DNA from 2 places in the Thermus tengchongensis genome. Region 1 is predicted to be linked to the other one. Evidence: riboswitches for the same ligand, from Rfam matches in the RefSeq annotation. Region 1 holds a riboswitch; the other holds the start of a gene.
What was found. A riboswitch is a leader RNA that binds a small molecule or an ion and turns the genes downstream of it on or off. The one in region 1 is predicted to bind thiamine pyrophosphate.

Region 1 (15,084 bases):
CGGTATTGCCCGTGGACGGAGGGGCCACGGCCCTTTGAGCTAAGCACCCGCGCACAAAGGCTGCCCCACCGGCCAAAGCCAAAGCGGCGCGCTCATGGCCTCTTGGGGCCCCCCGTCGGGGCGCAAGCCACGACGGGGTACTTAGGCGAAGTGGTTCAGAGGGCCGTGTCCGTGCCCCAGGCCGGGGGCGGTCTCCAGGGCCCGGGTGAGGTAGGCCTTGGCCTCCCCCACCGCCCCCTCGAGGGGCTTGCCCAAGGCCAGGAGGGCGGCGATGGCCGCGGAGAGGGTGCACCCGGTGCCGTGGGTGTGCCGCGTGGGCACCCTAGGGGCGCGGAAGGCGAGGACCCCTTCGGGGGTGGCCAGGAGGTCCACCGCCTCCTCCCCTTCCAGGTGCCCCCCCTTGAGGAGGACGGCCCGGGGGCCCAAGTCCAAGAGATCCCGGGCCGCCTCCTCCGCCTCCCGCAGGGTGCGGATGGGCCGTTGCAGGAGGGCCTCGGCCTCCAGGCGGTTGGGGGTGATGAGGGTCGCCAGGGGGAAGAGCCTGGCCTTCAGGGCCTGCACCGCCCCCGGGGCCAGGAGGGGGTCCCCGCCCTTGGCCACCATCACCGGGTCCACCACCAAGGGCGCGATGCGGAAGCGGGCCACCGCCTCGGCCACGGCCTCCACGATGGCGGCGTCCCCCAAGGCCCCGGTCTTGGCGGCGTGGACGGGGAGGTCTTCGGCCACGCTCTGGATCTGGGCATAGACCAGCTCTGGGGGAAGGAGCTCCAGCCTTTGCACCCCCAGGGTGTTCTGGGCGGTGACCAGGGTGAGGGCGCTGGCCCCGTAGACCCCGAAGCGGAAGAAGGTCTTGAGGTCCGCCTGCACCCCGGCCCCGCCCCCGGAGTCGGAGCCGGCGATGGTAAGCGCTACCTGCATGCCTCACCTCGGGCATAATGCGGACGGCCTTCGCCGTGGCCGATATCCACCTGCGCCTTTACGGTTTCCGGCTTACCCTTAGCGACGAGGAGGCCTTCACCCTGGCGCTGGAGGTCGCCCGGTGCCGTCAGGAGGTGGGGAGCGTGGCCGAAGCTTTTCGTCAGCATCCCGACCCCCCGCCCTAGCCCACGGGGTCGTGGGCGTAGGGTGCACCCCGAAGCTCCATCCGGGCCTTGCCCCGTAAGACCGCCTCCACCAGGTTCATGGGGCAGAAGGGGCCGCACATGCTGCAGGCCTTGGTCCTGGAGCCCCGCTCCTCCTTGAGGCGGCGGGCCTCCTCGGGAAAGAGGCAGAGGGCGAACTGCCCCTCCCAGTCCAGGCGGTAGCGGGCCTCGGACATCCTTCGGTTCCGCTCCAAGGCCCTGGGGTTCCCCCGGGCCACGTCCGCGGCGTGGGCGGCGATCTTGAAGGCGATCACCCCCTCCTTCACGTGCTCCGGGGTGGGCAGGCCCAGGTGCTCCGCCGGGGTCAGGTAGCAGAGCATGTCCGCCCCCATCCAGCCCGCCAAGGCTCCCCCGATGGCCCCGGCGATGTGGTCGAAGCCGGCCGCGGTGTCCACGGGGAGCATGCCCAGGATGTAGAAGGGGGCGTGGCCCGTGAGCTTCTTCTGGATCTGGACGTTGGCGGCCACCTCGTTCAAGGGGATGTGCCCCGGTCCCTCCACCATGGCCTGCACCCCCGCCCGCCTCGCCCGTTCCACCAGCTCCCCGATGGTGAGGAGTTCGGCGATCTGAGCCCGGTCGGTGCTGTCCGCCAGGGAGCCGGGCCTGAGGCCATCCCCCAGGGAGAGGGTCATGTCGTAGGTGCGGGCGATCTCCAGGAGGTCGTCAAAGCGGGCGTAGAGGGGGTTTTCCTCACCCCGGTGGAGCATCCAGGCGGCCATGAGGCCTCCTCCCCGGCTCACGATCCCCGTGGTCCGGGAGGAATTCCGGTAGACCTCCAGGTTCCTCAGGGTAACCCCCACGTGCACGGTGATGTAGTCCACCCCCTGCCGCCCGTGCTCCTCGATGACCCCGAAAAGCTCGTCCGCGGACATGTCGAAGAAGCTCTTCCTCTTGGCGGCGCGGAACTCGGCCTCGTAGATGGGCACGGTGCCCAGGGGAACCGTGGCCACCTCCAGGATTCTTTCCCGGATGGCCTTCAAGTCCCCCCCCGTGGAGAGATCCATGATGGTGTCCGCCCCGTACTGGATGGCCACCCGGGCCTTCGCCACCTCCTCCTCGAGGTCCACGTAGTCGTAGGAAGTACCCAGGTTGGCGTTCACCTTTACGCTAAGCCCCTCCCCGATCCCCTTGAAGTCCCGAAGGGTGCGGTGGTTGGGGTTCCGGGGAATCACGATCCGCCCCGCCGCCACCCCTTCCCGCACAAACTCCGGGGAAACCCCCTCCTTCTCCGCCACGTAGGCCATTTCCTCGGTGATGAGGCCCTTCCTTGCCGCTTCCAGCTGGGTCATGGTTTTACCCCCATAAGCTCCAGAATCCTTGCCGCCGTCCAAGGGGCCAGGAGGACGCCGTTCCTCCCGTGGCCCACCGCCGCGTAGACGCCCTCCTGCACCTCCCCCACGAGAAGCTCCCCCACCGGCCGGTAGCCCCATAGGGCCTCCCGGAACCGGGCCCCCTCAAGTAAGGGAAAGCGCTCGTGGGCGTAGTCCGCAAGCCACCTGAGGCCGAAGAGGTCCACCCCCGGGGCCCAGCCCTCCCGCCCCGTGGCCCCCACGTACACCCCGCCCTCCCGGGGCAGGAGGTAGCCGTCCCCGGCGAAGAGGGGTAGGGGGGGCGGCGTCCCCTCCAGGAGCAAGGCCTCCCCCTTCAAGGGGCGCACCCCCAGGCCGAACCGGCCGCCCCAGGCGCCCACGGCCAGGAGAAGGTAACGGGCCCGGGCGGCCAAGGGCTCCTCAGGGGAAGCACCCCGCCGCCTTCCCCGCACCTCCCCTTCCCTCACCTCCTCCACCTCCGCGTGGAGGAGGGGGGTTCCCATGGCCTCCAAAGCCCGCAGCAGGGCTTGCCGCAACCTCCTAGGGTGCACGTACCCCCCGGGGAAGGTGCGCACCCCCCTTCCCCCCCGCACCGGGTAGGCAAGGGGCTCCCGGGCTTCCCAGGCCTCCTCTTCCCTTGGGGAAAGGGCCACCACCTGGGTCCCGGCGAAGTCCGCCCCCAGCGGCAAGCCCAAACCCCCAAGCTCCGCCAGGAGGTCGGGATAGCGCTCCAGGCCGAAGAGGGCCGCCTCCAAAACCTCCCCGGAGAGCCCCTCGGGGTAGGGGGCCAGCATCCCCGCGCTGGCGGAGGTGGCCGCCCCCTCCTTGCCCGCGTCCAGGAGGAGGACCTCGAGGCCCCGCTTCCTGAGCTCGTAGGCGGCCAGGGCCCCGATGATCCCCGCCCCTACCACGATGACGTCCGCCTTCACCGCCCGGGCCCTCCCAAGGGAACCCCCTCCGTGGGGCTGCTGGGGCTCGCCCCCTCCCTGGGCCGCATGGGCCCCGCCAGGTAGGCCCTCCTCCCCGCCTCCACCCCCAGGCGGAAGGCCTCGGCCATGGCCACGGGGTCCTTGGCCTCGGCGATGGCGGTGTTGACCAGCACCGCATCCAAGCCCAGCTCCAGGACCTCAGCCGCGTGGGAGGGGAGGCCCAGGCCCGCGTCCACCACCACCGGGGGCAAGGAGGCCCGCTCCCGGGCGAAGAGCTCCAAAAGGGCCCGGGTCTTCACCCCCCAGCCGGAGCCGATGGGGGCGGCCAGGGGCATCACCGTGGCCGTGCCCAGCTGGGCCAGCCTTCGGGCCAGGACCAGGTCCGGGCCGATGTAGGGCAGGACCAAAAAGCCCTCCGCCAACAGGGCCTCCGCCGCCTTCAGGGTCTCCACGGGGTCGGGGAGGAGGTAGGTGGGGTCGGGGATCACCTCCAGCTTCACCCAGCGCTCCCCGGTGAGGGCCCGGCCCAGGCGGGCGATCCTCAGGGCCTCCTCCGCGGTGCGGGCCCCGGCGGTGTTGGGAAGAAGCCGCACCCCCTCCAGGGCCTCCAGAAGCCCCACGTGCCCGGGCATCCTGGCCTCCACCCGGCGGATGGCCACGGTGACCACCTCCGCCCCCGCCGCCTGGATGGCCTCCCGCATTACCCCGAAGTCCCGGAACTTGCCCGAGCCCAGGATGAGGCGGCTCCTTAGCTCCACATCCCCTACCTTCCAGGTGTCCATCTAGCCTCCTTGCATGAGGGTGACCACCTCCACCACATCCCCTTCCTTCAGGACGTGGTGAGGAAGCTCCCGCCCCGGGTAGGCCTCCTCGTTGAGGAGGACCGCCACCCGGGAAAGATCCACGTCCAGCTCCTCCAGAACCTCCCTCAGCGTTTTGCCCTCGAGGGGCTTAGCTTCCCCGTTAAGCCACACCATAAAGCCGCTCCCTGAAGGCCCTGGCCGCCCTTTCCGGGTCCTCCGCGTCCAGGATGGCCCGCACCACCACAACCCGGCGCGCACCAGCCTCCAAAACCTCCCCCAGGTTCTCCAGGGTGATGCCGCCGATGGCGTACCAGGGCCTTTCCCCCAGGTTCTCCCGGGCCCAGCGCACATAATCCAGGCCCGCCGCCGGCCGGCCCGGCTTGGTGGGGGTCTCCCAGACCGGGCCCACGGAGAGGTAGTCCACTCCCTCCTCGAGGGCCTTTAGGGCCTGCTCCGGAGCGTGGGTGGAGCGGCCCACCATCCCCCCGAAGAAGCGCCGGGCCTCCCCCGGGGTGAGGTCGCCCTGCCCCAGGTGCACCCCATCCGCTCCCAAAAGGGCCGCCAGGTCGGGCCGGTCGTTGAGGAAGAAGGGCACCCCGTAGCGCCGGGCCAGGGAGAGCATCCTCTCCCCCAGGGCCAGGGTAGGCCGGGCCTCCCAGTCCTTGGCCCGAAGCTGCAAAACTTCCGCCCCACCCGCCAGGGCCCGTTCCGTCCGATCCAGTACCTCCTCCATGGACCAACCGGGCCTCGGGGTCACCACCAGGTAGAGCCTTCCCAGCAAGCTTTCACCTCCCCAGCGCATGTGCCCTACGGGTAAAGCCTCAAGCGGAGATCCAGGGCCCACGCGGCCTGGGGAGAGGTCGGTTTGTAAGGGGATTCTTCCGCATAGGCTTCCCTCCGCCGGCATTACCCGGATCAGGTTCCAAGGGTTGCTGGGAGAAACCCAGCTCTCAGCCCCTCCCTTGGGGCACCCCTAGCCTGCCCCCTCACTATACCACGTGGGGGGCTTGGAAAAGTGGGCCGGGGCACGGGGAATATACCCTTGACTTTCATAGACTCAATGGTATATCATTCCGGGCAACCCCCGGCCGGGGGGAAAGGAGGCAGGATGGCAGGGCTGAGCGCCGAAGTGGAGGCCGAGATCCAGCATCTGGAGGCCATGATCGCCCGCCTCGAGGCGGGGGCGGAAGACCCGGAGGACTTCCGCGTCTTCCGCCTGAAAAACGGCATCTACGGCATCCGGGGACGGCCCGAGCACCACATGGTGCGCATCAAGCTCCCCGTGGGCCGGGTGAGCCCAGAGGCCCTAAGGGTTCTGGCAGACGTGGCGGAGCGGTATGCAGAAAACCGGCTGACCCACGTAACCACCCGGCAGGCGGTGCAGCTCCACCACGTGCACCGAAGGGACGTACCCCACGTCCTCCGAGCCGTAAACAGGGTGGGCCTCACCACCCGCGAGGCCTGCGGCCACTCCATCCGAGCCATCACCTGCTGCCCGTACGCCGGAGTTTCCCCTGAGGAGCCCTTTGACGTGACTCCCTACGCCGAGGCCGCCTACCGCTACTTCCTCCGCCACCCCGTGGGGCAGAACCTGCCCCGCAAGTTCAAGATTGCCTTTGAGGGGTGCGCCACCGACCATGCCCATACCCCCATTCACGACATCGGGGTGGTGGCCGCGGTGGAGGGGGGCAAAAGGGGCTTCCGCCTTTACGTGGGCGGGGGCTTGGGAGCCGCTCCCATGAGCGCGGAGCTCTTGGAACCCTTTACCCCAGAGGAGGACCTCCTCCCCACCATGCTGGCCATCATCCGCCTCTTTGACCGCTACGGCAACCGCAAGGTCCTCACCCAGGCCCGGCTTAAGTTCCTGGTGAAGCGGTGGGGCATCGCCGCCTTCCGGGAGGCGGTGCGGGAGGAAAGGCGGCTGGTTAAGCTCACCGCCAACGGGGAGGACCTGAGGGCCTGGCAACCGCCCCAGGACCCCCCGCTCCCTCCTCTCCCCTCCCCCCCCAGGAAGCCCTTCAGCTTCGCCCCAGGCTTTGAAGACTGGCGCCGCACCAACCTCTTCCGGCAAAAACAGGAAGGCTTCTACACGGTTTTGGTGCGCCTTCCCTTGGGGGACATCGCCCCGGAGGGCCTGAGGGCCCTGGCCGACATCGCCGAGACCTACGCCGCCGAGGTAAGGAGCGCCATCAGCCAGAACCTCCTCCTGCGCTTCGTGCCGGAAGAGGCCCTAGGGGGGCTTTACGAGGCCCTCCTTAAGGCGGGCCTGGCCCACCCCTACGCCCACACCGTGTTGGACATCACCCGCTGCCCCGGGGCCGACACCTGCAACCTGGCCATCACCCACTCCCGCGGGCTGGCCCAGGCCCTGGAGGCCCAGCTCTCTTCGCTTCCCTTAGTCCACGACCCGGGGGTGCGTTCCTTGAGCCTGAAGATCTCCGGGTGCCCCAACTCCTGCGGCCAGCACCACATCGCTGACATCGGCTTCTACGGGGCAAGCCGCAGGATGGGGGAACGAGAGGTACCCCACTACGTCCTCCTCCTGGGAGGCCGCACCCGGGAGGGGGAGGCCCGTTTTGGCCAGGTAGTGGCTCGGATTCCTGCCCGGCGCACTCCTGAGGCGGTGGAAAGGATCCTGAAGCGCTACCAGGAGGAGCGGGAGCAGGGCGAAAGTTTCCAGGCTTATTTGGACCGGGTGGGAGCCGCCTCCTTCAAGCCCCTTCTCGAGGACCTCCAGACCATTCCTTCCTATGAGGAAGCCCCAGAGTACTACCAGGACCTGGGGGCGGAAGGGGAAACCTTCCGGGTGCAGCTAGGCCGTGGGGAGTGCGCGGTGTAAGGGAGGTTGGGGATGCGCATCGCCTATGCCGGTCTCAGAAGGAGGGAAGAGTTCAAATCTCTGGCGACAAAGCTAGGCTTAATGCCCCTCCTTCTCCCTGTTCAGGCCACGGAAAAGGTATCCGTTCCCGAATACCAGGACCATCTCCGGCGGCTGGGAGAAGGGGTGGATCTCTTCGTGGCCACCACCGGGATAGGGGTAAGGGAGCTTTTGGAAGGAGGGCGGGTTTTGGAACTAGACCTGAAGGGGAGCCTGGAGAATGCCCTCCGCTTGGCCCGGGGGACCAAGGCCGCCCGGGTACTCAGGGACCTAGGGCTTGCCCCTCATGGGGTAGGAGACGGAACCACGCCAAGCCTTTTGCCTCTCCTACCCCAGGGACCCGGAGTGGCCGCCCTCCAGCTTTACGGCAAGCCCCTACCCCTCCTGGAACAGGCGTTGGAGGACAGGGGCTATGAGGTTCTCCCCCTCATGCCTTACCGTCACCTGCCGGACCCTGAGGGGATCCGCCTTCTGGAGGAGACCATTTTGGCCAAAGAGGTGCAAGCGGTAGCCTTTGTAGCCGCCATCCAGGTGGAGTTCCTGTTTGAGGGAGCCCGGAACCCCTCGGAGTTGAGGAGAACCTTCCAGCACGAGGTAAAGGCTCTGGCCGTGGGCCGGGTTACCGCGGATGCCTTAAGGGAGTGGGGGGTGCAGCCCTTCTACGTGGATGAGCAGGAGCGGCTAGGAAGCATGCTCCAGGGCTTCTTACGCCTGTACCGGGAGGGGGCATGACCTACTTTCCCCTCATGCTGAACCTGAGGGGCAGGCCGGTTCTCCTAATCGCCGGCGGCCCGGAGACGGGGGCCAAGCTCCAGGCCCTCTTGGAGGCCGAGGCCCAGGTCACCGTCCTGGCCCAAGAGGACCATTGGAATCTGGCGGGCTTGGCCAAGGAGGGAAGGATCCGCTGGCTTCCCCGCGGTTATCGGCAAGGGGACCTCGAGGGCTTCTTCCTGGTGGTAAGCCATCCCCAAGACAAGGGGATCCATCCCCAGGTAAAGGCAGAGGCGGAAAGGCGAAGGGTGTTTTTGGTGGCGGTGGATGACCCGGAAAACGCCACCGCCATCCTCCCCGCCGTGGTGCGAAGGGGGGAGTTGGTGGTGGCCCTTTCCACCTCTGGGGCTGCCCCTGCCTTGGCAGTGCGCCTAAAGGAGCGTTTTCTCCGGCTTTTGGGTCCAGAGTACGGGGAACTTGTAGCCTACCTGCGCCACCTTAGGCCACGGATAGCGGAGATCCCCTGCTTCGAAGAGCGTAAGCGGCTTTGGTACCGCCTTGTGGATTTGGCCTTAGAGGAACTCGACCTGGATCCGGAAGCCAGCCTGGCCAGGGCCAAGGAAAAGGTGGAGGAAGTGCTTGCGGAGGTTCAGCCATGGACAAGGTAACAAGCGCCAAGGCCCTTATCCGGCACGCCCTAGCGGAAGGCCAAAAACCCTGCTTCACGTGCAGTTTCCAAGCAGAAGACGTGGTGGTGCTCCATCTCCTCTTGGAGGAAAAACCCGAAATCCCCGTCCTCTTCCTGGACACCGGCTACCACTTCCCGGAGGTCTACGCCTACCGGGATGCCCTAAAGGAGAAGCTCGGCTTCCAGCTCGTAAACCTCTCCCCAAGCCTTTCTCGAGAGGAGCAGGAACGCCTCTACGGGAAGCTCTACGAGACCGACCCCACCCGTTGCTGCCAGATCCGCAAGGTGGACCCGCTATTCCGGGCCCTCGAGGACTACGACACCTGGTTCACCGGGCTTAGACGGGAGCAGTCCCCCACCCGGGCCGGCCTGCAACCGGTGGAGGAGGCCCGCCTTCCCAGCGGCCACCGCCTGCGCAAGGTCAGCCCCCTCTACGACTGGACCCTGAAGGAGGTCTTCGCCTACCTGGCGGTGGCGGAAATCCCCCACCTCCCCCTTTACGACGAGGGCTATCTCTCCATCGGCTGCGCCCCCTGCACGCAAAAGCCCCTGAACCCCGAGGACCCCCGCTCCGGCCGCTGGGCGGGCAAGGGCAAGCTGGAGTGCGGCATCCACCTGCACGGAAAGGAGGGGTAGATGATGGTCTTTTTCCTGGGTTTCCTCATCGCCTTGGCGATCGGGGTCACCGGGGTGGGGGCCGGTACCCTGACTGCGCCCCTTCTCATCCTGGCCCTGGGTCTGTCTCCGGAGGTAGCAGTGGGCACCGCCTTGTTGTTCGGTTTTCTCGTAAAGGTCCCCGCCGGGCTGGTCTACCTCTGGCGGGGCCAGGTCTCGGCAAGGGCCCTCGGCCTTCTTCTTCTGGGAGGACTTCCTGGTGTGCTTCTGGGGAGCCTGCTCCTGGTCCGCCTCAAGGAGGCCAGGGATATGGTTCTCTTCCTGGTGGGGCTCACCGTGGCCCTTTCAGCAGGACTCAGCCTTTACCGCACCTTCCGCGGTCTCCAGGTAAGCCAGGAGAAGCCCCGCCTTTTGCCGTTAGGAGGCTTCGGCATTGGCCTCGAGGTGGGGTTCTCCTCCGCCGGGGCCGGGGCCCTGGGCACCCTCCTTCTCCTCCACGCCACCCGCCTTCCCCCCCAACGGGTGGTGGGGACGGATATCCTCTTCGGTCTAGCCCTAGCCCTTCTGGGGGGCGGGGTACACCTGTACTTCGGCCAGGTGGAACCCAGCCTCCTCCTCCTACTGAGCGTCGGTGGGGTGCTAGGCGCCGCCCTAGGTGCCCTTTTGGCCACCCGGGTACCCACGAAGCCTTTACGGTTGGCGCTATACCTGTGGCTTCTCTTCATCGGGGTACAGCTGGTCTACCGGGGGGTAGCCCATGGGTAAGGTCTTCCTGGTAGGAGCGGGCCCTGGGGACCCTGAGCTCCTTACCCTCAAGGCCTACCAGCTTCTAAGGGAAGCCCCGGTGGTCCTCCACGACCGGCTGGTGGACGAGAGGATCCTCTCCCTGGCCCCGGGGAGGAAGGTCTACGTGGGGAAGGAAGAGGGAGAAAGCGTCAAGCAGGAGGAGATCCACCGCCTCCTCCTTGCCTACGCCCGCGCCTACCCCTTCGTGGTGCGCCTCAAGGGGGGGGATCCCTTCGTCTTCGGCCGGGGCGGGGAGGAGCTCCTCTTCCTCCTGGCCCACGGCATCCCTGTGGAGGTGGTCCCCGGGGTGACGAGCCCCCTCGCCTTGGGGCTTCCCCTCACCCATCGGGGCCTGAGCCCGGGGTTCGCCGTGGTCTCGGGGGTCTTGGAAGGAGGGGGCTACCCGGACCTTAAGCCCTTTGCCCAGGTTCCCACCCTGGTGGTCCTCATGGGGGTAAAGCGGCGGACCTGGTTGGCCAAGGAGCTGATCCGGCTGGGGAGGAGGCCGGAGGAGCCCGCCCTCTTCGTGGAACGGGCCACCACCCCCAAGGAGCGGCGGGTGCGGACCACCCTGGGGGCGGTGGCGGAGGGCGAGGTGCAGGTCTGCCCTCCAGCGGTCTGGGTGGTGGGGGAGGTGGTGCGGGCCTTTGGCACGACGGGGAACAGGTTGGAGAGGTTGGCCGCGGAGGTCTAGATGACGGACGCCCTACCCCAGGTGGAGATCGGCGAGGACGAGCGGCTGGACTTGGAGAACCTGGCCACAGGGGCCTTCCACCCCCTGCGGGGGTTCATGACCCGGGAAGAGGCCCTCTCGGTGGCGGAGGCCATGCGCCTGCCCTCGGGAGAGGTATGGACGATCCCCATCCTGCTCCAGCTCCCGGAGAAACCCCGGGTGGGCCGGGGGGACCAGGTGGTCTTGGTCCACCGGGGGGAAAAGGTGGCCCTGCTCCAGGTGGAGGAAGCCTACGCCCTGGACCTCGAGGCCCTGGCCCGGGCCGTCTTCGGCACGGAAAGCCCCGCCCACCCCGGGGTGCGGAGGCTCTTGGCCAAAGGGCCCTATGCCCTGGGGGGCAGGGTGGAGGTCCTCAGGTGGCGGCCTCGAGGGCCTCTGGAAAAGACCCCGGAGGAGGTGCGGGGGTTCTTCCAGGAGCGGGGCTGGCGGAAGGTGGTGGCCTTCCAGACCCGCAACGCCCCCCACCGGGCCCACGAGTACCTAATCCGCCTGGGGTTGGAGATGGCCGACGGGGTTCTGGTCCACCCCATCCTGGGGGCCAAAAAGGAGGACGACTTCCCCACCGAGGTCATCGTGAAGGCTTACCAAGCCCTCATCGAGGGATTCTTACCCCAGGACCGGGTGGTCCTCTTCGGCCTCGCCACCCCCATGCGTTACGCGGGTCCCAAGGAAGCAGTCTTCCACGCCCTGGTGCGCAGGAACTTCGGGGCCACCCACTTCTTGGTGGGCCGGGACCACGCGGGGGTGGGGGATTTCTACGACCCCTACGCCGCCCACCGCATCTTCGACCAGCTCCCGCCTCTGGGCATAGAGGTCCTGCGCGTGGGAGCGGTCTTCTTCTGCCCCCTCTGCGGGGGGATGGCCTCGGAAAAGACCTGCCCCGAGGGGCACCGGGAGAAGCGGCTAAGCGTCAGCATGACCCAGGTGCGGGCCCTCTTGCGGGAGGGCCGGGCCCCGCCCCCCGAGCTGGTGCGCCCCGAGCTCGTGCCCATCCTGCGGGAAGGGGTCCGGTAGCGTCCCACCCTTCTCAGGCCAGGATATGCCCCCAGGGTTCCCATCTGGGGCGCGAAGCCGCGGGAAGGCCAAGGCCCCCCGCCGATGCCCTCTCCCCGCTGGCCGCGCGAGCCCCTAGGAGGGGGCCAGGGCCTTTTGCACCCGGGGAAGCACCTCCGCCCCCAAAAGTTCGATGGCCCGGAGCACCTTGCGGTGGGGCAGGGTGCCCACGGTGAGCTGCAGGAGAAGCCTTTCGGGCTGGAAGAGCTCTTGCCAGTAGAGGGCCTTCTCCGCCACCCGCTCGGGGTCGCCGATGAAGTCCGCCCCTCCCAGACCCCGGGAGCGGGCGAAGTGGTCGGGGGCCAGGGGCCGCCAGCCCCGCTCCCGGCCGATGCGGTTCATCACCTGCAAGAAGGCGGGGGTGGCCAGGCGCAGGGCCTCCCCGTCGTCCTCCGCCAGGAAGCCGTGGGCCGCCAGGGCCAGGCGCGGGGTGTGGCCGTGGGCCCGGGCCGTCTCCCGGTAGAGCTGGGCGAAGGGCACGAACCGCCGGGGATCCCCCCCGATGATGGCCAGGACCAGGGGCAGGCCCAGCCGCCCCGCCCGCACCGCCGACTCCGGGGTGCCCCCCGCGGCCACCCAGACGGGCAGGGGGTCCTGCAGGGGCCGGGGGTAGACCCCGAGGCCGGGGATGGGCCGGGTGAACCGTCCTCCGGGCCAGTCCACCCGCTCCCCCCGGCGAAGCTTGAGGAGGAGGGCAAGCTTCTCCTCGAAGAGGGCCTCGTAGTCCTCAAGGCGGTAGCCGAAGAGGGGGAAGGACTCGGTGAAAGAACCCCGCCCCACCCAAAGCTCCGCCCGCCCCCCCGAGAGGAGGTCCAGGGTGGCGAACTGCTGGAAGACCCGGATGGGGTCCTCGGAGCCCAGGACCACCACGGCGCTGGCCAGGCGGATCCTCCGGGTGCGGGCGGCCAAGGCGGCGAGGACCACCGCCGGAGCCGAAACCACATACTCCTCCCGGTGGTGCTCCCCCACGGCATAGACCGCAAGCCCCGCCTGGTCCGCCAGCTCCGCCTCCTGCAAAAGCCGCTCCAGCCGCTCCTGGGGGGTGGGGGGACGGCCGAGCTCGGGGTCCAGGGTGCGCTCGCCGAAGGTGTAGAGGCCAATCTCCATGTGGCTTAAGTTAGCAAAGCGCTTTGTTTTTAAAAGTTCTCGGGCGCACTTTCCGCCAGGGCCAGGAAGCGCTCCACCCCCACCCTCCGGGCGGGCAGGTAGAGGTGGACGAAGCTGGCCAGGATCCGACCGTCCGTGTACCCCTCCACCTCCTCTCCCCCCACCCGCCGCCAGGCGGGGCTGGGGGAGGACCCCATCCGGGCGTAGTGGAACTCGTGCCCTTTGAAGGCCTCCCCCCTTCGGGCCAGGGGGTTATCCCTCAGGGCTTCCACCTCCCGATAGCCTAGGACAGGCCTTTCCGCCATGCGGGCCTCCCCGGGTACCAGGCCCACCATGGGGAAGAAGTCCTCTCCGGCCCAAAGCCCTTGGGAGAGGTACATGTACCCCCCGCACTCGGCCACCACGGGGCCTGGGAAGAGGCGCACGGCCTCCCGCATGGCCCGGTTTGCCGAGAGTTCCCGGGCGAAGAGCTCCGGGTAGCCGCCCCCCAGGAGGAGGGCCTGGGCCTCGGGGAGGGCTTCGTCCTCCAAGGGGCTAAAGGGGATGAGCTCCGCCCCCAAAGCCTCCAGGAGCTCCAAGGCCTCGGGGTAGTAGAAGCGGAAGGCCTGGTCCCAGGCGTAGGCCACCCGGACCCGAGGGGGGCGCCTTTCCGGCAGGAAAGGGGGGGCCTCGGACAAGGGGGAAGCGGCCTGGGCCAGGCGCAAGACCCCATCTAAGTCCACCCGGAAGGCCTGGCGCAGGGCGGCCAGGGGTGGGCGCACCTCCCCGGCCAGCACCAAACCCAAATGGCGCTCCGGGATTTCCAGGGTGGGATCTTGGGGAAGCCAACCCAGAAGGGGCAGGCCCACCTGGGCCAGCGCCTCCTGGAGAAGGGCCGCATGCCGCTCCGAACCCACCCGGTTGGCGAAGACCCCCACCACCTGGACCCCAGGGTCAAAGCTTCGGAAGCCCTGCACCAGGGGAGCGATGGAGCCCGCCATGCCGGAGGCATCCACCACCAAGGCCACGGGGGCCTCGAGGAGCCTGGCCACCTGGGCGGTGGAGCCCACCCGGCCCAGGGGGTCCTTGCCGTCAAACAGGCCCATCACCCCCTCCACCAGGGCCAGGTCCGCCCCCCGGGCCCCGTGCTGGAAGAGGGAGAGGAGGCCCTCTTGATCCAGGAAAAAACCATCCAGGTTGTAGACCCTTCGCCCGGAGGCCGCCTCGAGGTGGGTGGGGTCCACGTAGTCCGGCCCCACCTTGAAGGGCTGCACCCTAAGGCCCCGTTCCCCAAGGGCCAGGAGGAGGGCCAGGGCGAGGGTGGTCTTCCCCGCCCCCGAATGGGGGGCGGCCAGGACCAGCCGGGGAATCCGCCGCATGGCCTTAGCCGGGGGAGAGGCTTCTGAGGAGGCGGGCCGCCTCCTGCTGGGCCCGCCTGAGGAACGCCCCCACCTCCATCCCTTCCGCCTGGGCCAGGGCCTCGAGGTAGGCGTGGAGGTAGCTTTCGGAGATCAAGGCCATGACGGTGAAGCCCAGCCTCCGCCAGGCATCCGCCAGGGCCTGGGCCTCATCCTTGGGGAGGTGTTCCCGGGCCAGGCGGCTTGCGGTTTCCACCACCCAGTTCCACATGGCGGCCATCATGGCGTTGGTGACCCCCCGGCGCACATGCACCAGGCCCACCAGGGTCTGCCAGGCGAAGTACTGGCCGTTGAAGGGACCCTCCACCGTGCGCAGGTACCAGTCCCTCAGGGTCTTTTCCCGGGCGGGCCTCTCCCCTTCCCGGAAGACGGCCCGGGTGGCGGGGTGGGCGAAGAGGGTGTCGTAGAAACCCTGAACCAGGCTGTCCACCCAGGCCTTCATGGCCTCCCGGTGCCGGGCGAAGATCCTGGCATCCTCCAGGGGGCGGAAGCGGGCCTGGGGAGGAAGCTGGGACCAGAACTCCTGGGCCAGAGCGTAGAAGCGGCCGAGGCTTTTGTCGGTCATGGGTACCATGTTAGCCGTTCCCCTAGACCTCTGTGCATCCTCCCCGAGGCGCACCCCCCAGGACCCCAAGGCCCTGACCCGGGGATGACAATGGGCACCTAGCCTACCTTCGGAGGTGCGCGATGAAGCGGAGGGATATCCTAAAAGGCAGTCTGGCCGCCGGTGCCCTGGCCCTTCTCCCCAAGGGAGGTGCCCAGGGCGCTCCCCAGAACGTACCCAGCCTTGGCAGGCGCTACCGGAACCTGATCGTCTTCGTCTACGACGGTTTCTCGTGGGAGGACTATGCCATCGCACAGGCCTACGCCAGGAGGCGCTTAGGGCGGGCGCTGGCCCTGGAGAGGCTCCTCGCCCGCTACCCCAACGGCCT
Region 2 (15,084 bases), on a different contig from region 1:
GACCAGGTACCGGGCCTGGCCCTCCCCCTTCCTCGCCGGGGACAAGGCCGCGTAGCGGTGGTACAGGGCCAAGAGCTCCCGCTGCAGGGCCTTGGCTTCTTCCCGGCGCAAGTGGAGCCCGGCGCTCCAAAGGTTGACCAAGGGAGGGAAGTCCTCCGCCAAGAGGTCGGGTTCCGCCTCCCCGCCAAACTCCAAAAGGCCCTCTGCGTTCAGGAAGACCCGGAGGACGGCCCCGTAACCGGGGTCGTGGGCCTCCAGGGCCCTCGCCCATTCCTCCTGCCAGCTTCTGGCCCCCTCGAGGGCCCGCAAGACCCCCTCCGGCACCAGCTCCCGCGGGATGCGGAAGTCGGTGTCCACCGCCTGGTAAAGGCGCACGGGCCGCCCCCGCCTGGGCCGGATCCCGGCAGGGCGCAAAAGGCCCGCCCGCACCAAGAGGCCCACCCGGTAGTGGGCCCGCTGCAGGGAAAGGCCTTGGGCTAAGGCCAGGTCCTTCACGCTGGCGGGGCCTGCCATGAAGGGCTTCAGGGCCACGGCCATCTCCGGGTCCGCCAAGAGGCGGGCCGCCAGGGGGTTGTCCACGCGAAAGGGCATGGCTCTACTCTAAAGGCCGGCTTGCGCCTGGAGTAGCGGGGAAGGGAAAGTGGGCGCCGTGCAGGGCTTTGCCGCCTTCCGCCTCCTTTGGGTGGGCCAGGCCCTGGCCCTGGTGGGCCGGGAGATGACCTGGTTCGCCCTCACCCTCTACGCCTACCAGAAGACGGGCTTGGCCACCACCCTCTCCCTCCTGGGCTTCTTCCACTTCCTGCCCCTCATCCTCCTCTCCCCCTTGGCGGGGGCCCTGGTGGACCGCTACCCCAGGCGGTGGGCCATGCTGGCCGCGGACCTAGGCGGGGGGCTGGCCACGGGCTTCCTCCTCCTCATGCTCCTCCTGGGGCGGCTGGAGGTGGGCCACCTCTACCTGGTCTCCGCCGTTACCGGGGCCCTTTCCAGCCTCCACTGGCCTGCCCTCTCCGCCGCCCTTTCCGCCATGCTGGAGAAGAAGGACTACGCCCGGGCCAGCGGCATGATGAGCCTGGCGGAGTCCCTGGCGGGGGTGGGGGCCCCCATCCTGGCCGCTGCCCTTCTGAAGCCTTTGGGTCTAGGAGGGGTCTTCGCCCTGGACCTCCTGGGGGCGGGCGCCGCGGTCCTCACCCTCCTCCTGGTGCCAATCCCCAATCCCAGGCCGCAGGCAGGAAAGCGGGCCTCCCTCCTGGAGGAGGCCCTTTATGGCTTCCGCTTCATCCTGGAAAGGCCGCCCCTCCTGGGCCTTCAGCTCATGTTCTTCGGGGTGAACTTCCTCACCACCCTGGCGGCCACCGTCCTCCCCGCCATGGTCCTGGCCAAGACCGCCCTCTCCGAGGCCGCTTTGGCCCTGGTGCGCTCGGCCTCGGGCCTGGGCGGGGTGGCGGGAGGGCTTCTCCTCTCCCTCTGGGGCGGCCCCAGGAAGCGGGTGCACGGGGTCTTTTGGGGCATGGCCCTTTCCAGCCTGGCCCTGGCCCTGATGGGGCTTGCGGACAGCCCCCAGGCCTGGGCCGTTCTGGCCTTTTTGGAAAGTCTCTTCATACCCGTGCTCAACGGCTCCAACCAGGCCATCTGGCAGGCCAAGGTGCCCCTCGAGGTCCAGGGGAAGGTCTTCGCCGCCAGGCGCATGATCGCCTGGTTCGCCAACCCCCTGGCCATGCTCCTCTCGGGGCCCCTGGCGGATCGGGTCTTCGGCCCCCGCTACGGCCAAGGGGAGGGGATCGCCCTCATGCTCCTCCTCTTCGGCGGCCTGGGGGTGGCCCTGGGGCTTTCCGGCTACCTCCTTCCCCAGGTCCGGGAGGCGGAACGCCTTCTCCCCGACGCCAAGCCGGACTAAACTTCTAGCATGGGGAAGCTGGAAGCCCTAAAGCGCCTCCTCCCTGGAAAGGTGGATACCTCCCCCTCCGAGCGCCGCCGCCACGGGCGGGACGAGGGCTACCCCGAAGAGGGAGAGGTGCTGGCCGTGGTCTACCCGGAGGGCGTGGAGGACGTGCAAAAGGCCCTCCTTTGGGCCCGGGAGCAGAAGGTGGCGGTCATCCCCTTCGGGGCGGGGACCAGCCTGGAGGGCCACCTCCTGCCCTTGGGGGAGGCCATCAGCCTGGACTTCGCCCGCATGAACCGCCTCCTCGAGGTCCGGCCCGAGGACTTCCTTTGCGTGGTGGAGCCCGGCCTCACCCGCAAGGCCCTAAACGAGGCCCTGAAGGGCACGGGCCTCTTCTTCCCCGTGGACCCCGGGGCGGACGCTACCCTAGGCGGCATGGCCGCCACCAACGCCAGCGGCACCACCACGGTGCGCTACGGGGGGATGCGGCCAAACGTCCTCGCCCTCCAGGTGGTCCTGGCCAGCGGGGAGGTGCTGGAGCTCGGGCGAGGGGTGCGCAAGACCAGCGCCGGCTACGACCTCAAAGACCTCTTCATCGGCTCGGAGGGGACCTTGGGGGTCATCACCCGCCTCACCCTGCGCCTCCACCCCTTGCCGGAGCACGTGCACACCCTAAGGGTCTTCTTCCCCGGGGTGGAGGAGGCGGCTTTGGCCAGCTACCAGGTGATGGCCAGCGGGCTTCCCGTGGCCCGGCTGGAGCTTTTGGACGAGCTCGCCTTGAGGGCCCTGAACCGCTACCTAGGGGCGGGCTTCCCCGAGCGCCCCGCCCTTTTCCTGGAGTTCCACTCCTCCACAAAGGAGGCCCTCGAGGCGGAAAGCACCCTAGCCCTGGAGATGGTCAAGGAGGCAGGGGCTTTGGCGGTGGAGGCCGCCAAGACCGAGGAGGAGCGCAAAAGGCAGTGGGAGGCCCGCCACCAGGCCTACTGGGCCCTGGTCCACCTCTTTCCCGGCCACCGCTTCGCCATCACCGACGTGGCCGTGCCCCTTTCCCGCCTGCCGGAGATGGTCCGCTACGCCCAAGGGCTTCTTCGGGAAATGGGCCTCACCGGCAACATCCTGGGCCACGTGGGGGACGGGAACTTCCACACCCTGGTCCCCGTTTTGCCCGAGGACTACCCCAAGGCGGAGGCCTACGCCGAGGCCCTAGTGCGCCGCGCCCTAGAGCTTGGCGGCACCTGCACCGCCGAACACGGGGTGGGCCTCAGGAAGAAGAAGTACCTCCCCCTGGAGCATGGGCCTGCTTTGGATTGGATGCGAAAACTAAAGGCCCTCTTGGACCCCGAGGGCCTCCTGAACCCGGGCAAGGTGCTTGACACGCCCTAGGCCCTTCGCTATAGTTAAGGATGGCGACGCGGGGTGGAGCAGCCTGGTAGCTCGTCGGGCTCATAACCCGAAGGTCGCGGGTTCAAATCCCGCCCCCGCAACCAAAAGGAAGCCCGGACCCTTTAGGGTCCGGGCCTTTGCCTTACCCTTGGGGCATGGACTGGGAGGTGCACCAGAACCCCGAGCGCTTGGTCAAGACCTTCCGCTTCAAGAACTTCCTGGAGGCCCTGGCCTTCGCCCAAAAGGTGGGGGAGCTGGCCGAAAGGGAAAACCACCACCCCCGCCTCACCGTGGAGTGGGGGCGGGTCACGGTGGAGTGGTGGACCCACAGCCAGGGGGGCATCACCGAGAAGGACCGGGAGATGGCCCGCCTCACCGACCTGCTCCTGGGGTAGCCTGGGAGAGGTATGGAGGCACGCACCTTAGAGCTCGTCTTCCCCGAGCACACCAACCCCCTGGGCGCCGCCTTCGGCGGCTTCGTGCTGGGCCTCATGGACAAGGTGGGCTCCTACGCCGCCGCCCGCAGGGCCAAGAAGCCCGTGGTCACCGTGGCGGTGAGCAGCGTGGAGTTCAAGGTGCCCATCCGCACCGGGGACCTCCTGGAGGTGGTGGCCAAGGTGGTACGGGTGGGGCGCACCTCCTTGACCGTGGAGGTGGAGGTCTACAAGGAGCGCTTCGGCCAGGAAAACGGCCGGGTCCTGGCCACCAAGGGGGAACTCACCTACGTGGCGGTGAACGAGCGGGGCCAGCCCGTACCGGTGGACGAGCATGCGGGTGCTGATTGACGCTTCCTGCCCCTACTGCCGGGCCTTGGGCCGGGCCCTGAAGGGCTTGGACCTGCGGGGGACCCTCCAGGTGGAGCCCCTGCAGGAGGCCCAGGGCCTGGACCGGGAAGCCCTCCTTAAGGAGCTCCACGTCCTGGAAGGAAAGAGGGTCCACCGGGGCTACCGGGCCCTCCTGGCCCTGGCCCGGAGGCTACCCCTCCTTTGGCCCCTCTACCCCCTCCTCCTCCTGGGCCTAGCCTTCGGCCTGGGGCCAAAGCTCTACCAGGCCCTGGCGGCGAGGAGGCCCCGTGCCTGAGCTGCCCGAGGTGGAGACCACAAGGCGGCGCCTCGAGGCCCTCCTCCTCGGGCGGCGCTTCCTGGAGATCCGCCACGGGGACCTAAGGCGCTACCGCCACACGGAAAAGGCCCTGGGCAGGAGGGTGGAAGGCCTCCTGCGCCGAGGCAAGTTCCTCCTCTTCCCCCTCTCCGGAGGCCTGGAGATGGTGGTCCACCTGGGCATGACCGGGGGGTTTCGCCTGGAGCCAACCCCCCACACCCGGGTGGCCTTCCGCCTGGACCAAGGAGCGGTCTTCTTCCACGACCCCCGGCGCTTTGGGCGCATCTGGGTGGTGGAGAGGGGGGACTACCGGGAAATCCCCCTCCTCTCCCGCCTGGGCCCCGAGCCCCTCTCCGAGGCCTTCCGCTTCCCGGAGTTCTGGGAGGGCCTAAGGAGAAGCGCCAAGCCCCTCAAGGGCCTCCTCCTGGACCAGCGCCTGGCCGCCGGGGTGGGGAACATCTACGCCGACGAGGCCCTCTTTAGGGCCCGCCTCTCCCCCTTCCGCCGGGGGAGGGAGGTGAACCCAGAGGAGGCCCAAAGGCTCTTTCAGGCCCTGAGGGAGGTCTTGGGCGAGGCCGTGGCCTTAGGGGGAAGCACCCTTTCCGACCGCACCTACCAGCAGCCCGACGGCCTTCCAGGGAGCTTCCAAGCGCGCCATGCGGTCTACGGGCGCCAGGGCCTCCCCTGCCCCCGGTGCGGCACCCCCGTGGCCCGGGCGGTGGTGGCAGGAAGGGGCACCCACTTCTGCCCCCGGTGCCAGACCTGAGCCCTCCCCCCGCGGGGGGCGCATTAGCCCCACCGGCCCCGGCCCCGGTCCAGGAGGTAGAAGAGGAGGCCAGAAAGAAGAGCCAGCAGGGCGGCCAGGGCCAAGGCCTCCTTAAAGGGGGCCTCTCCCGGCCTCCCCAGGCGCTCGTAGATGGCCAGGGTCAGGGTGGTCCACTCCGGGCGCCAGAGCACCAGGGTGGCCCCAAACTCCCCCAGAATGACGGCCAGGGCCAGGGCAAGCCCGGATTGCAGGGCGGGAAAGACCAAGGGGATCTCCACCCGCAAGAAGGCCCTAAGGGGGGTGGCCCCCAGGACCCGGGCAGCCTGAAGGAGGTTTGGGGAAAGGCTCCTTAGGGCCGGAAGCAGGGCCCGGGCCAGAAGCGGGTAGGCCAAGAGGGCGTAGGCGGCGAGGAGCAGGGGCAAGGAGCCCCGCCAGGCGGGGTAGGCCAGCAAGTAGCCCAGGCCCACCGCCACCGGGCTCACCAGGAGGGGGAAAAGGCCCAGAAGGTCCAGAAGGCGGCTCCCCCGGGCGGCCACCGCGTAGGCCACCCCCAGGGGCAGGGCCAGGAGGAGGGCCAGGAGGGTAAAGCGGAGGCTGTTCCCCAAGGCCAGGGAAAGGGGGGTGAAGTCCTCCGAGGCCCAGGCGGAGGCCAAGGCCCTGGGGTCGGCCTGGAGGAAGAGGGCCCCTAGGGGGGCGAAGAGAAGGAGGAAAAAGATGGCAAGCCCCGCGGTCCAGGCCCAGGAGGCGGGCAAGAGCTCCCCCGGAGGCAGAGGGTAAGGGCGGAACCGCAGGTACAGGAGGACGGCCAGGCCCAGGGTGAGGATCTCCAGGAGCATGAGGGCGCTGGCCTCGGGGAAGGCCAGGCGGTAGGCCAGGAGGGTGTAGACCTCCACCTCGAGGGTGGCGTACCTGGGCCCTCCCAGGAGGAGGGGCACCCCGAAGGCAGAGAAAGCGTAAAGGAAGACCAGAAGCCCCGCCGAGGCCAAGGCCGGCAGGAGGAGGGGAAGCCCCACCCGGAGGAAGGCGCGAAAGGGGGTAGCCCCCAAGACCCGCGCGGCCCGCATGGGGCCCTCCAGGCGCACGGCCACGGGCAGAAGGATGCGAAGGGCAAGCCCCAGGTTATAGAAGACCGCAGCCAGGAAAAGGAGCGCCCGGGTGCCGTAAAGGTCCACCCCCAAAACCCCCCTGGGTCCGAGAAGGGCCATGAACCCCAGGGCCACCACGGGGGTAGGGAGGACAAAGGGCAAGGTGGAAAGGGCCAAAAAGGCCTCCCGCAGGGGAAAGCGCCTGCGGAAGAGAAAGGCCAGGGGAAGGGCTAAGGAGAGGGTGAAGAAGGCAGAAAGGAGCCCATACTCCAGGCTCCAGAGGTAGCGTTCCCAGTAATAGGGGTTTGCCAGGGCCTTGGCAAACCCCTCCCCCACCCCCAGGGCCAGGATGCGGGAGAGGGGATAGAAGAGGGCCAGGCCTAAGAAGGAGAGAACGAGGAGCCCTGCAAGCCTGGCCACGCCCTCCTACACCCCTTCCCCACGCCCCTTCGCCGGGGCCCCCACCCTGGCTTGGTCAAGGTGGGGCGGTATCACCGCCGCCCCCGGCGCACCGCCTCGGGGCTTTGCCCCTGGAGCACCACCTGGGTCCACTCCGCGATCCAGCGCTCCCGGTTCTGGGCCATGACCTTGGGGTCCAAGCGCACGCTCCCCACGGGCTCGGGGGCGAAGCGGAAGACCTCGGGGAGCTTGGCATCCCGGCGGGCCGGGTACATCCACATCTCCGTGGGGATGTTCTCCTGCACGGGCTTGGAGAGGAGCCAGTCCACCACCTTCTTGGCTCCTTCCAGGTTCTTGGTCCCCTTCAGGATCCCCACGAACTCCACCTGGAAGAAGGCCAGCTCGGGGAAGAGGTTCCCCGTGGGGGGTTCCTGGTACTTGCCCTCGGAATAGTAGACCTCGGCGGCGGGGCTCGTGGTGTAGGAGACCACCAGGGGCCGATCCCCCTTGTAGAGGGTGAAGTGGGTGTAGTAGGCCTCGCTCCAGCCCTTGGCCACCCGCACGCCCCCATCCCGGAGCTTGGCCCAGAAGTCCAGGTACCCGTCCTCCCCGAAGCGGGCCACCGTGGCCATGAGGAAGGCCAGGCCCGGGGAGCTGGTGGCGGGGTTTTGCACCACCAGGAGCCGGGCGTACTCGGGCCGGGCGAGGTCGGCGGGCGCCTTGGGCAAAGAGCGGTCCTTGAAGTGGGCCCGGTCGTAGTTCAGGCTCACCCAGCCGTAGTCCACGGGAAGGGCGCGAAAGCTGGGGTCCAGGAGCAAGGTGGCCTTCAGGTTCTGGATCTCAGGGCTACGGTAGGGGAGGAGGATGTCCGCCTCGAGGGCCCGGGAGAGGAAGGTGTTGTCAAAGCCGTAGATCACGTCGGCAATAGGAGCCCCCTTGGTGAGGATGGCCCGGTTCAGGGTCTCCCCCGCGTCCCCTCCCTTGAGGAAGCGGAGCTTCAGGCCGGTTTCCCGCTCAAACCGGGCGATGAGCCCCTTATCCAGGGAGAAGCTGGAGTGGGTGAGGACCGTGATCTCCTGGGCCCAACCAAGGGCCAAGAACACCAAAGCCGCCAGCAGTCGCAACATAAAAACCCCCTGCCACCGGGGTTTCGGAAAGTCTTCGGCTTTCCGTCACCTTCCCTACGCCGGCATTACCCGGATCAGGTTCCAAGGGTATCTCTCAGCCCCTAACGGGACACCCCCGGTGACGCCCTGAGTTTACCCCACCCTTCCCGGCCCTGGAAGGGCGGTCTTTCACACCCTCCAAGGAGAGGGAGCCAGCAGGCCCTCGAGGCTCTCGCGGAAGGCCTCGCCAAAAGCCTCCGGTTGGTCGATCCAGGGGTAGTGCCCAGCCCCAGGGATCACCCGGATGGGGGCTTTGAGGCGCCCCGCCACCTCCTCCGCGTAGGGGTAGCTGGTGCCGTCCTGCTCCCCCACCACCACCGCCACCTGCTTGGAGCTGGGGGAAAGGTAGGGGGTGTAGTCCAGCCGCCAAAGGCCGTTGCGCAGGAAGCCCCAGGCAGGGGTATCCGGCCCCAGGATGCCGGAGCCCTCCGCCACCCACTCGTACTCCAGGCGGCCATGGGGGGTGGGAAACATGAGGCGGTCGAAGAGGAGCTTGGGCTCCGCCTTCTCCAAGGCCGCCCTCAGGTTCGCCTCGGGGTCGGCCAAGGGCTCCAGCCCCGCCGCCTCCGCAAGCCTTGCGGAAAGCCAGGGGAAGCTCACCCAGGGGGAAAGGAGGACCGCCCCCAGGGCCTCCGGGTAGCGGCGGAGGAGCTCCAGGGCCACCAGGGCCCCAAAGCCGTGGGCCAGAAGATGAAACTGATCCAGTCCCAAGGCCTCGGCCAGGGCCACGGTATCCCCCACCAGGGCATCTATGGTAAAAAGCCTGGGGTCCTGGGGAAGCTCCAGGCTCCGCCCCGAACCCCGCTGGTCGAAGTAGATGACCCGAAAGCCCTCCAGGTAGTCCTGAAGCCCCTCCCTGAGGGCGTAGGCGTTGCCCCCAGGCCCCCCGTGGAGGACCAGGAGGGCCGGGGCATGCTCGTCCCCCACGTCCTCCACGTAGAGCTCCGCTTCCCCTACGGGGATGTAGCCGATTTCTTCCCGCATCCCCTATAGACTACCCCATCCTGAAGGGTAAAGGCCCAAACCTTAACCCCGGGCAGGGCCTGGGCCTTGGCGATGGCCTCCTCCCCGGCGCCGAACACCTCCAGGAGCCACACCCCTTCCCCCTCAAGAAGCCAAAAGGGATGAGGAAGTTCCCAGGCCAAGCGCAAAAGGACCTCCTTCTCCTTCCCCTCCACGAAAAGCACCCTCATCCCTTCCCCCAAAGGCGGTGGTAAAAGAGGATCTCCGCACTCTCCTCCAAGGTGGTGAGGAGGCTGTAGGCCTCGAGGAGGGCCTCCTCTAGGCGCTCCTTGAGGCCGATGGCGAAGGCCCCGTGGCCCCTTAGGAGGCAAACCCGGTGCTCCCTCAGGGCCTCAGCCACAGCCAAGGCCGCCTCCTCCGTGGCGGAAACGGTCCTTGGGGAGAGCACCGGCACCTCCTTTAGGTAGTACTGGCCCTCGAGGTCCAGGGGAACGATCCGGTCCAGGTGCAGGGAAAGGGCCACCGCTACCCGGGGGTGGGCGTGGACGATGGCCCGGGCCGGGGTCTTCCGGTAGACCTCCCGGTGGATCACGCTCTCCACGCTGGCCCCTTCAGGGAAGGGGCCCTCCAGGGGCACCTCCACCAGGTCCTCGGGGGTCAGGCGGGCCTTCTGCACCCCGCTTCGGGTGATGAGAAAGCCCTCCTTGGTGCGCACGGAAAAGTTGCCCGCGGTGGCGGAGATGAGGCGCTGGTGGAAGAGGTCCTCCCCCACCTGGCGAAAGGCGGTGTAGATCCGCGCCAGCATGGGCCTATTATGGTGCAAAAGCCCTTCTGGGGGCGACGCTTAGGAGCCCCCACCCTGGCATAGCCAGGGTGGGGTGGCCTTAGGCCTGCTTCCCAGGCTGCTCGCGGCGGCCAGGGCGGCGGAGGGCAGGCTCCTTCTCCTTGGCCTCCACCGCCTCCTTCCTGGCTTCCTCAATGGCCTTGAGGGTCTTCTTGTCCACCACCTGGGTAAAGCGCACGAAGTCGTTTCCGGTCCCCGCAGGGATCAGGCGGCCCAGGATGACGTTCTCCTTGAGGCCGATGAGCTCGTCCTTCTTGCCGGCGATGGCCGCCTCGGTGAGCACGTGGGTGGTGTTCTGGAAGCTGGCGGCGGAAAGCCAGCTCTTGGTGGAGAGGGCGCTCTTGGTGACCCCCATGAGGAGGGGCTTCCAGGCCACCGGGGTCTTGCCCTCGGCGATGAGCCGCTCGTTCAAGGCCTCCACGTCCCACCGCTCCAGGACCTGGCCCTCCAGCAGACGGCTATCCCCGGGGTCGGTGACCTCCACGTACTTGAGCATCTGCCGCACCACGATCTCGATGTGCTTGTCGTGGAGCTTCACCCCCTGGGCCCGGTAGACCTTCTGGATCTCGTCCACCAGGTAGCGTTCCACCGCCTCGGGGCCCTTGGCCTCCAAAAGCTGGTGGGGGTCCACGGCCCCGCGGGTCAAAGGCTGGCCTGCCTCCACGTAATCCCCATCCTTCACCACCAGGCGGGCATCCTTGGGAAGCTTGTACTCCTTGGAGAAGCCCTCGGATTCCACGAAGACGGAAAGCTTCTCCTCGGTTTCCTCAATGCGCACCACCCCGTCGATCTCGGAGATGACCGCCTTGGCCTTGGGCCTGCGGGCCTCAAAGAGCTCGATCACCCGGGGCAGACCCTGGGTGATGTCGGTACCCACCGCCACGCCACCCGTGTGGAAGGTGCGCATGGTGAGCTGGGTGCCGGGCTCGCCGATGGACTCCGCCGCCACCACCCCCACCGCTTCCCCGATGGACACCGGCCGGGCCATGGATAGGTCGTAGCCGTAGCACTTCTGGCACACCCCGTAGCGGGTCTGGCAGGTGAGGGGGCTACGCACGGGCACCTCCTTGATCTCCCCGGCCTCCGCCGCCTTGATGATGAGCCCCACGTCCTCGAGGGTCAGGTAGCGCCCTTCCTCCAGGCGCTGGCCCAAGACCTCCACCTCCCGGGCCAGCACCCGGCCATAAAGCCCGGACTCGATGTCCGAGCGCTTCCTGAGGCGCAGGGTGCGGGTCACCTCGTCGGGCTGGAAGAGGGGGACGGAGATGAAGTTGGTGGTGCCGCAGTCCGCCTCCCGCACCACGATCTCGTGGGCCACGTCCACCAGCTTCCGGGTAAGGTAGCCGGAGTCGGCGGTGCGGAGGGCGGTGTCCGCCCCACCCTTCCGGGCCCCGTGGCTGGAGATGAAGTACTCCAGCACGGTGAGGCCCTCCCGGAAGGAGGAGCGCACCGGCACCTCGAAGGTCTCCCCCGAGGGCTTTTGCATGAGGCCCCGCATGCCGCAGAGCTGGCGGATCTGCTGGGGGTTACCCCGGGCCCCGGACTGGGCCATCACGTAAAGGGGGTTGAAGGGGTAGTTCTCCTCGAAGTTCTTAAAGACCGCCTGGGTGACCTTCTCCGTGGTCTCGGTCCAGAGCTGGATCACCTGGTCGTAGCGCTCCCGGTCGGTGAGGAAGCCCATCTCGTAGGCCTGCTCGATCTGCCTAAGCTTCTTGTCGGCCTCCTCCAGGTACCTCTGCTTCTCGGGGGGGATGACGGCGTCGTCGATGCCGATGGTGATCCCGCTGGTGGTGGAGAGGGTGAAGCCGTAGTACTTGAGGGCGTCCAGGAGCCTTGCGGTCTTCTCAATCCCCAGGCGCAGGAAGGACTGGTAGACCAGGTCCTTCAGGGAGTTCTTCTCCTGGGGGACGTCCATCTGCAGAAGCTCCTGGGCCACCCGCTCATCCCCCACCGCTTCGCCCACGATGCGGGCGAAGAGGACCCGGCCTGGGCTGGTCTCCAAGCGCCGGCCCAGGTAGCGCACCGTGACCACGTCCTGGAGGTCCAGGTACCCATGGGCCACGGCCAAAAGGGCCTCGTCGGGGTTGGCGAAGACGAACTTGAGCCGGCCCACGCTGGTCTCCTTCCCCGCCACCCGGATGGGGGCGTTCAGGGCCACCTCGCCCCGCTCGTGGGCGGCCAGGGCCTCTTCGGGCGTGGCGAACTCCCGGCCTGCCCCCTTCTTCTCCCGGCGCACCTGGGTGATGTAGTAAAGCCCCAGGATGATGTCCCGGCTGGGCTTGGCTAGGGGCTCCCCGGAGGCCGGGGAGAGGAGGTTGTGGGCGGAGAGCATCTGGATGCGGGCCTCCGCCTGGGCGAAGGAGGAGAGGGGCACGTGCACCGCCATCTGGTCCCCGTCGAAGTCGGCGTTGAAGGCCTCGCAGACCAGGGGGTGGAGCTGGATGGACTGCCCTTCCACCAAAACCGGCTGGAAGGCCTGGATGCCCAGGCGGTGCAGGGTGGGGGCGCGGTTTAAGAGGACCACCTTGCCGTGGATGACCTCCTCCAGGGCATCCCACACCTCGTCCTTGATGTCCCGCTGCCTTTCCAGCATCCTGCGGGCCGCCTTCACGTTGGGGGCGATGCCCTTCTCCTCCATCTTCTTGAGGAGGAAGGGCTTGAAGAGCTCCAGGGCCATGCGCTTGGGCAGGCCGCACTGGTGGAGCTTGAGCTGGGGCCCCACCACGATCACGCTCCGGCCCGAGTAGTCCACCCGCTTGCCCAAGAGGTTCTGGCGGAAGCGGCCCTGCTTGCCGGAGAGGATGTCGGTGAGGCTCCTAAGGGGCCGTTCGGAGCCCGGGTTGGTGACGGGGGAGCCGCGGCGGCCGTTGTCGATCACCGCATCCACCGCCTCCTGGAGCATGCGCTTCTCGTTGCGGATGATGATCTCGGGAGCCCCCTGGGCCAAAAGCTTCTTCAAGCGGTTGTTGCGGTTGATGAGGCGGCGGTAGAGGTCGTTGAGGTCGCTGGTGGCGAAGCGCCCCCCGTCCACCTGCACCATGGGGCGGAGGTCCGGGGGGAGCACGGGCACCGCCTCGAGGATCATCCACTCCGGGCGGTTGCCGGAGTCCAGGAAGGCCCGCACCACCTCGAGGCGCTTCCTGGCCTTGGCCCGCCGGGCCCGGGAGGGGTGCTTCATCTCCTCCAGGAGCTCGGCCTCCAGCTTCTCCAGGTCCAGCTCCTTCAACAAGACCTGGATGGCCTCCGCCCCCATGCGGGCGTCGATGTCGTAGGACTCCACCACCCGCACCACGTTCCGGACCAGGTCCACCTCCACCCGGCCGTAGATCTCGCTCTTGACCCTGCCCCCGTCGGCCAGGGCATCCCCTGGGGCCACCCGGTCCCCGGTGGTTACCTCCACGTCCTCCTCAAAGGGGTAGAGGCGGGCTTTCATCACCACGATGCTGGCGGGCTCGTGCAGGTGGACGATCCCCTCGGCCTCGGCGATCACCTCCTCCTCGGGGTCGATGGCCGCCACCACCTTTTCCCCCGCTTGGACGTGGGCCCCTTCCGGCACCACCACGTTCATGTGGGGGGCCACCGCATAGTCCTTGGGCTCCGTCCACTCTAAGAAGAAGGTGAGGTAGACGGTGTCCCCTTCCTCCTCCGCCTCCACCTCCTTGGCGGTCATGTGGCGGGGCATGCGCAGAAGGCCCCGCCCCTCGGCCAGAGGCTGGCCCTTTTCCACTACCTCCCCGTGGACCACCAAGGGGGTCAACCCCACGGGCAGGAAGTAGCGGGCCACGGGCTCATCGTCCTTAAGGAGGGTGAGGAGGTGGCCCTCCTCGAGCTCCTTGAGCTCCACCACCCCCTCCTCCTCCGACCGGAAAAGGTAGGGCTCGGGGAGTTCCCCCAGGATCTCTCCCGGCCTATAGCCTTCCCTCTCCACCCAGGCGGAGAGGGGAAGGCGGAGGCCCGCCCGCTCCTTGCGCAGGTAGTCGATCCGCACCCGCCGGGGGAAGCGGTAGAGGGCCACCCCATCCATGCGGCTCACTACCCCGGGAGCCAGCTCCTGCCCCTTCACCACCTCCTCCCCGTCCTTGACCAGGGCATCCACCCCCTGGGGCAGGGGGTAGGTCTCCTGCTTGCCGTAGCGGAGCTCCCGGTACTCCTCGTCGGTGAGGAGCTGGCCCTTTTCCACCGGTACCCCGTTCAGCACCGCCCCCTTGGGGTCCAGGACGATGTACTTGCTGAAGTAGAGGACCTGCTCCAGCTCGGTGGCGGACAAGTCCAGGAGGGTGCCGATCTTGGAGGGCACATCCTTCACGAACCAGATGTGGGCCGCCGGGGTGGCCAGCTCGATATGCCCCATTCGGTAGCGGCGCACGATGCTCTTGGTGACCTCCACCCCGCAGCGCTCACACACCTTGCCCTCAAAGCGCTGCCGCTTGTACTTCCCGCAGGCGCACTCGTAGTCCTTGGTGGGGCCGAAGATGCGCTCGTCAAAAAGCCCATCCCGCTCCGGCTTCAGGGTGCGGTAGTTGATGGTCTCGGGCTTCTCCACCTCCCCGTAGCTCCAGGAGCGGATCTTCTCCGGGGAGGCCAGGGCGATGCGGACCTTGCGGACTTCCTTTTTCATTCTTCCTCCAGCTTTTTCAGCAAGCGCTACCGCTTGGACGCCAATCCCTCAAAGATGTCCACGGGGTTGTCCCGCTCGTCCAGGGTCTGCACGTCCAAGGCCAAGGCCTGAAGCTCCTTCACCAGCACCCGGAAGGACTCGGGCACGCTGGGTTCGGGCACGTCCTCCCCCTTGATGATGGCCTCGTAGGCGGCGTTGCGGCCCTCGATGTCGTCGGACTTCAGGGTGAGCATCTCCTGCAAGGTGTGGGCGGCCCCGTAGGCCTCGAGGGCCCACACCTCCATCTCCCCGAAGCGTTGGCCGCCGAACTGGGCCTTGCCGCCCAAGGGTTGCTGGGTGATCAGGGAGTAGGGGCCGGTGGAGCGGGCGTGCATCTTGTCCTCCACCATGTGGTAGAGCTTCATGATGAACATCTGCCCCACCACGATGGGGCCCTCGATGGGCTCGCCGGAGCGGCCGTCGTAAAGGACCACCTTGCCCTGGAGGAAAAGCTCCTTAAGCTGCTCCTCCGGGCTTTTGCCGGGGGTCACCAGGCCCAGCTTCTCCGCCCGGGCCAGGACCTCCAGCTCCCTCTTGTCCACCCCGAAGCCCTCCTCCTTCCGCTTGCCGAAGTAAAGGTCGAAGGCCTCGGCCAAAAGGGCCTTGATCTCGGGCTCCGTGGCCCCGTCGAAGACCGGGGAGATGTAGCGCTGGCCCAGGAAGAAGCCCGCCAGGCCCAGATGGGTTTCCAGGATCTGGCCCAGGTTCATACGGCTGGGCACACCCAGGGGGTTCAGGATGATGTCCACGGGGGTGCCGTCCGGCAGATGGGGCATGTCCTCCACCGGGAGGATCTTGGCCACCACCCCCTTGTTCCCGTGGCGGTTGGCCAGCTTATCCC

Region 2: linked by a shared signal. The riboswitch ahead of L1087_RS10255 (thiamine ABC transporter substrate-binding protein) and the one ahead of thiE (thiamine phosphate synthase) in region 1 are both predicted to bind thiamine pyrophosphate.

What each region holds. Positions count from the first base shown of each region.
Region 1 covers NZ_JAKEDU010000007.1:87,310-102,393, forward strand. The annotation lists gene L1087_RS09390 (SDR family oxidoreductase) at 1-38, shown strand, start outside; gene thiD (bifunctional hydroxymethylpyrimidine kinase/phosphomethylpyrimidine kinase) at 142-918, opposite strand; gene L1087_RS09400 (hypothetical protein) at 936-1,103, shown strand; gene thiC (phosphomethylpyrimidine synthase ThiC) at 1,100-2,431, opposite strand; gene L1087_RS09410 (NAD(P)/FAD-dependent oxidoreductase) at 2,428-3,381, opposite strand; gene L1087_RS09415 (thiazole synthase) at 3,378-4,163, opposite strand; gene thiS (sulfur carrier protein ThiS) at 4,164-4,358, opposite strand; gene thiE (thiamine phosphate synthase) at 4,345-4,965, opposite strand; TPP riboswitch at 5,060-5,169, opposite strand; gene L1087_RS09430 (nitrite/sulfite reductase) at 5,293-7,023, shown strand; gene L1087_RS09435 (uroporphyrinogen-III synthase) at 7,036-7,794, shown strand; gene L1087_RS09440 (precorrin-2 dehydrogenase/sirohydrochlorin ferrochelatase family protein) at 7,791-8,441, shown strand; gene L1087_RS09445 (phosphoadenylyl-sulfate reductase) at 8,429-9,097, shown strand; gene L1087_RS09450 (sulfite exporter TauE/SafE family protein) at 9,101-9,841, shown strand; gene cobA (uroporphyrinogen-III C-methyltransferase) at 9,834-10,556, shown strand; gene sat (sulfate adenylyltransferase) at 10,557-11,609, shown strand; gene L1087_RS09465 (LLM class flavin-dependent oxidoreductase) at 11,724-12,755, opposite strand; gene L1087_RS09470 (cobyrinate a,c-diamide synthase) at 12,785-14,113, opposite strand; gene L1087_RS09475 (protoglobin domain-containing protein) at 14,118-14,717, opposite strand; gene L1087_RS09480 (alkaline phosphatase) at 14,840-15,084, shown strand, end outside.
Region 2 covers NZ_JAKEDU010000009.1:17,165-32,248, forward strand. The annotation lists gene L1087_RS10210 (helix-turn-helix domain-containing protein) at 1-591, opposite strand, end outside; gene L1087_RS10215 (MFS transporter) at 650-1,894, shown strand; gene L1087_RS10220 (FAD-binding oxidoreductase) at 1,904-3,262, shown strand; tRNA gene L1087_RS10225 (tRNA-Met) at 3,290-3,366, shown strand; gene L1087_RS10230 (4a-hydroxytetrahydrobiopterin dehydratase) at 3,418-3,657, shown strand; gene L1087_RS10235 (acyl-CoA thioesterase) at 3,670-4,047, shown strand; gene L1087_RS10240 (DCC1-like thiol-disulfide oxidoreductase family protein) at 4,031-4,342, shown strand; gene L1087_RS10245 (DNA-formamidopyrimidine glycosylase) at 4,335-5,129, shown strand; gene L1087_RS10250 (ABC transporter permease) at 5,153-6,634, opposite strand; gene L1087_RS10255 (thiamine ABC transporter substrate-binding protein) at 6,706-7,740, opposite strand; TPP riboswitch at 7,774-7,867, opposite strand; gene L1087_RS10260 (alpha/beta fold hydrolase) at 7,909-8,763, opposite strand; gene L1087_RS10265 (hypothetical protein) at 8,733-8,972, opposite strand; gene L1087_RS10270 (fuculose-1-phosphate aldolase) at 8,969-9,547, opposite strand; gene rpoC (DNA-directed RNA polymerase subunit beta') at 9,627-14,204, opposite strand; gene rpoB (DNA-directed RNA polymerase subunit beta) at 14,231-15,084, opposite strand, start outside.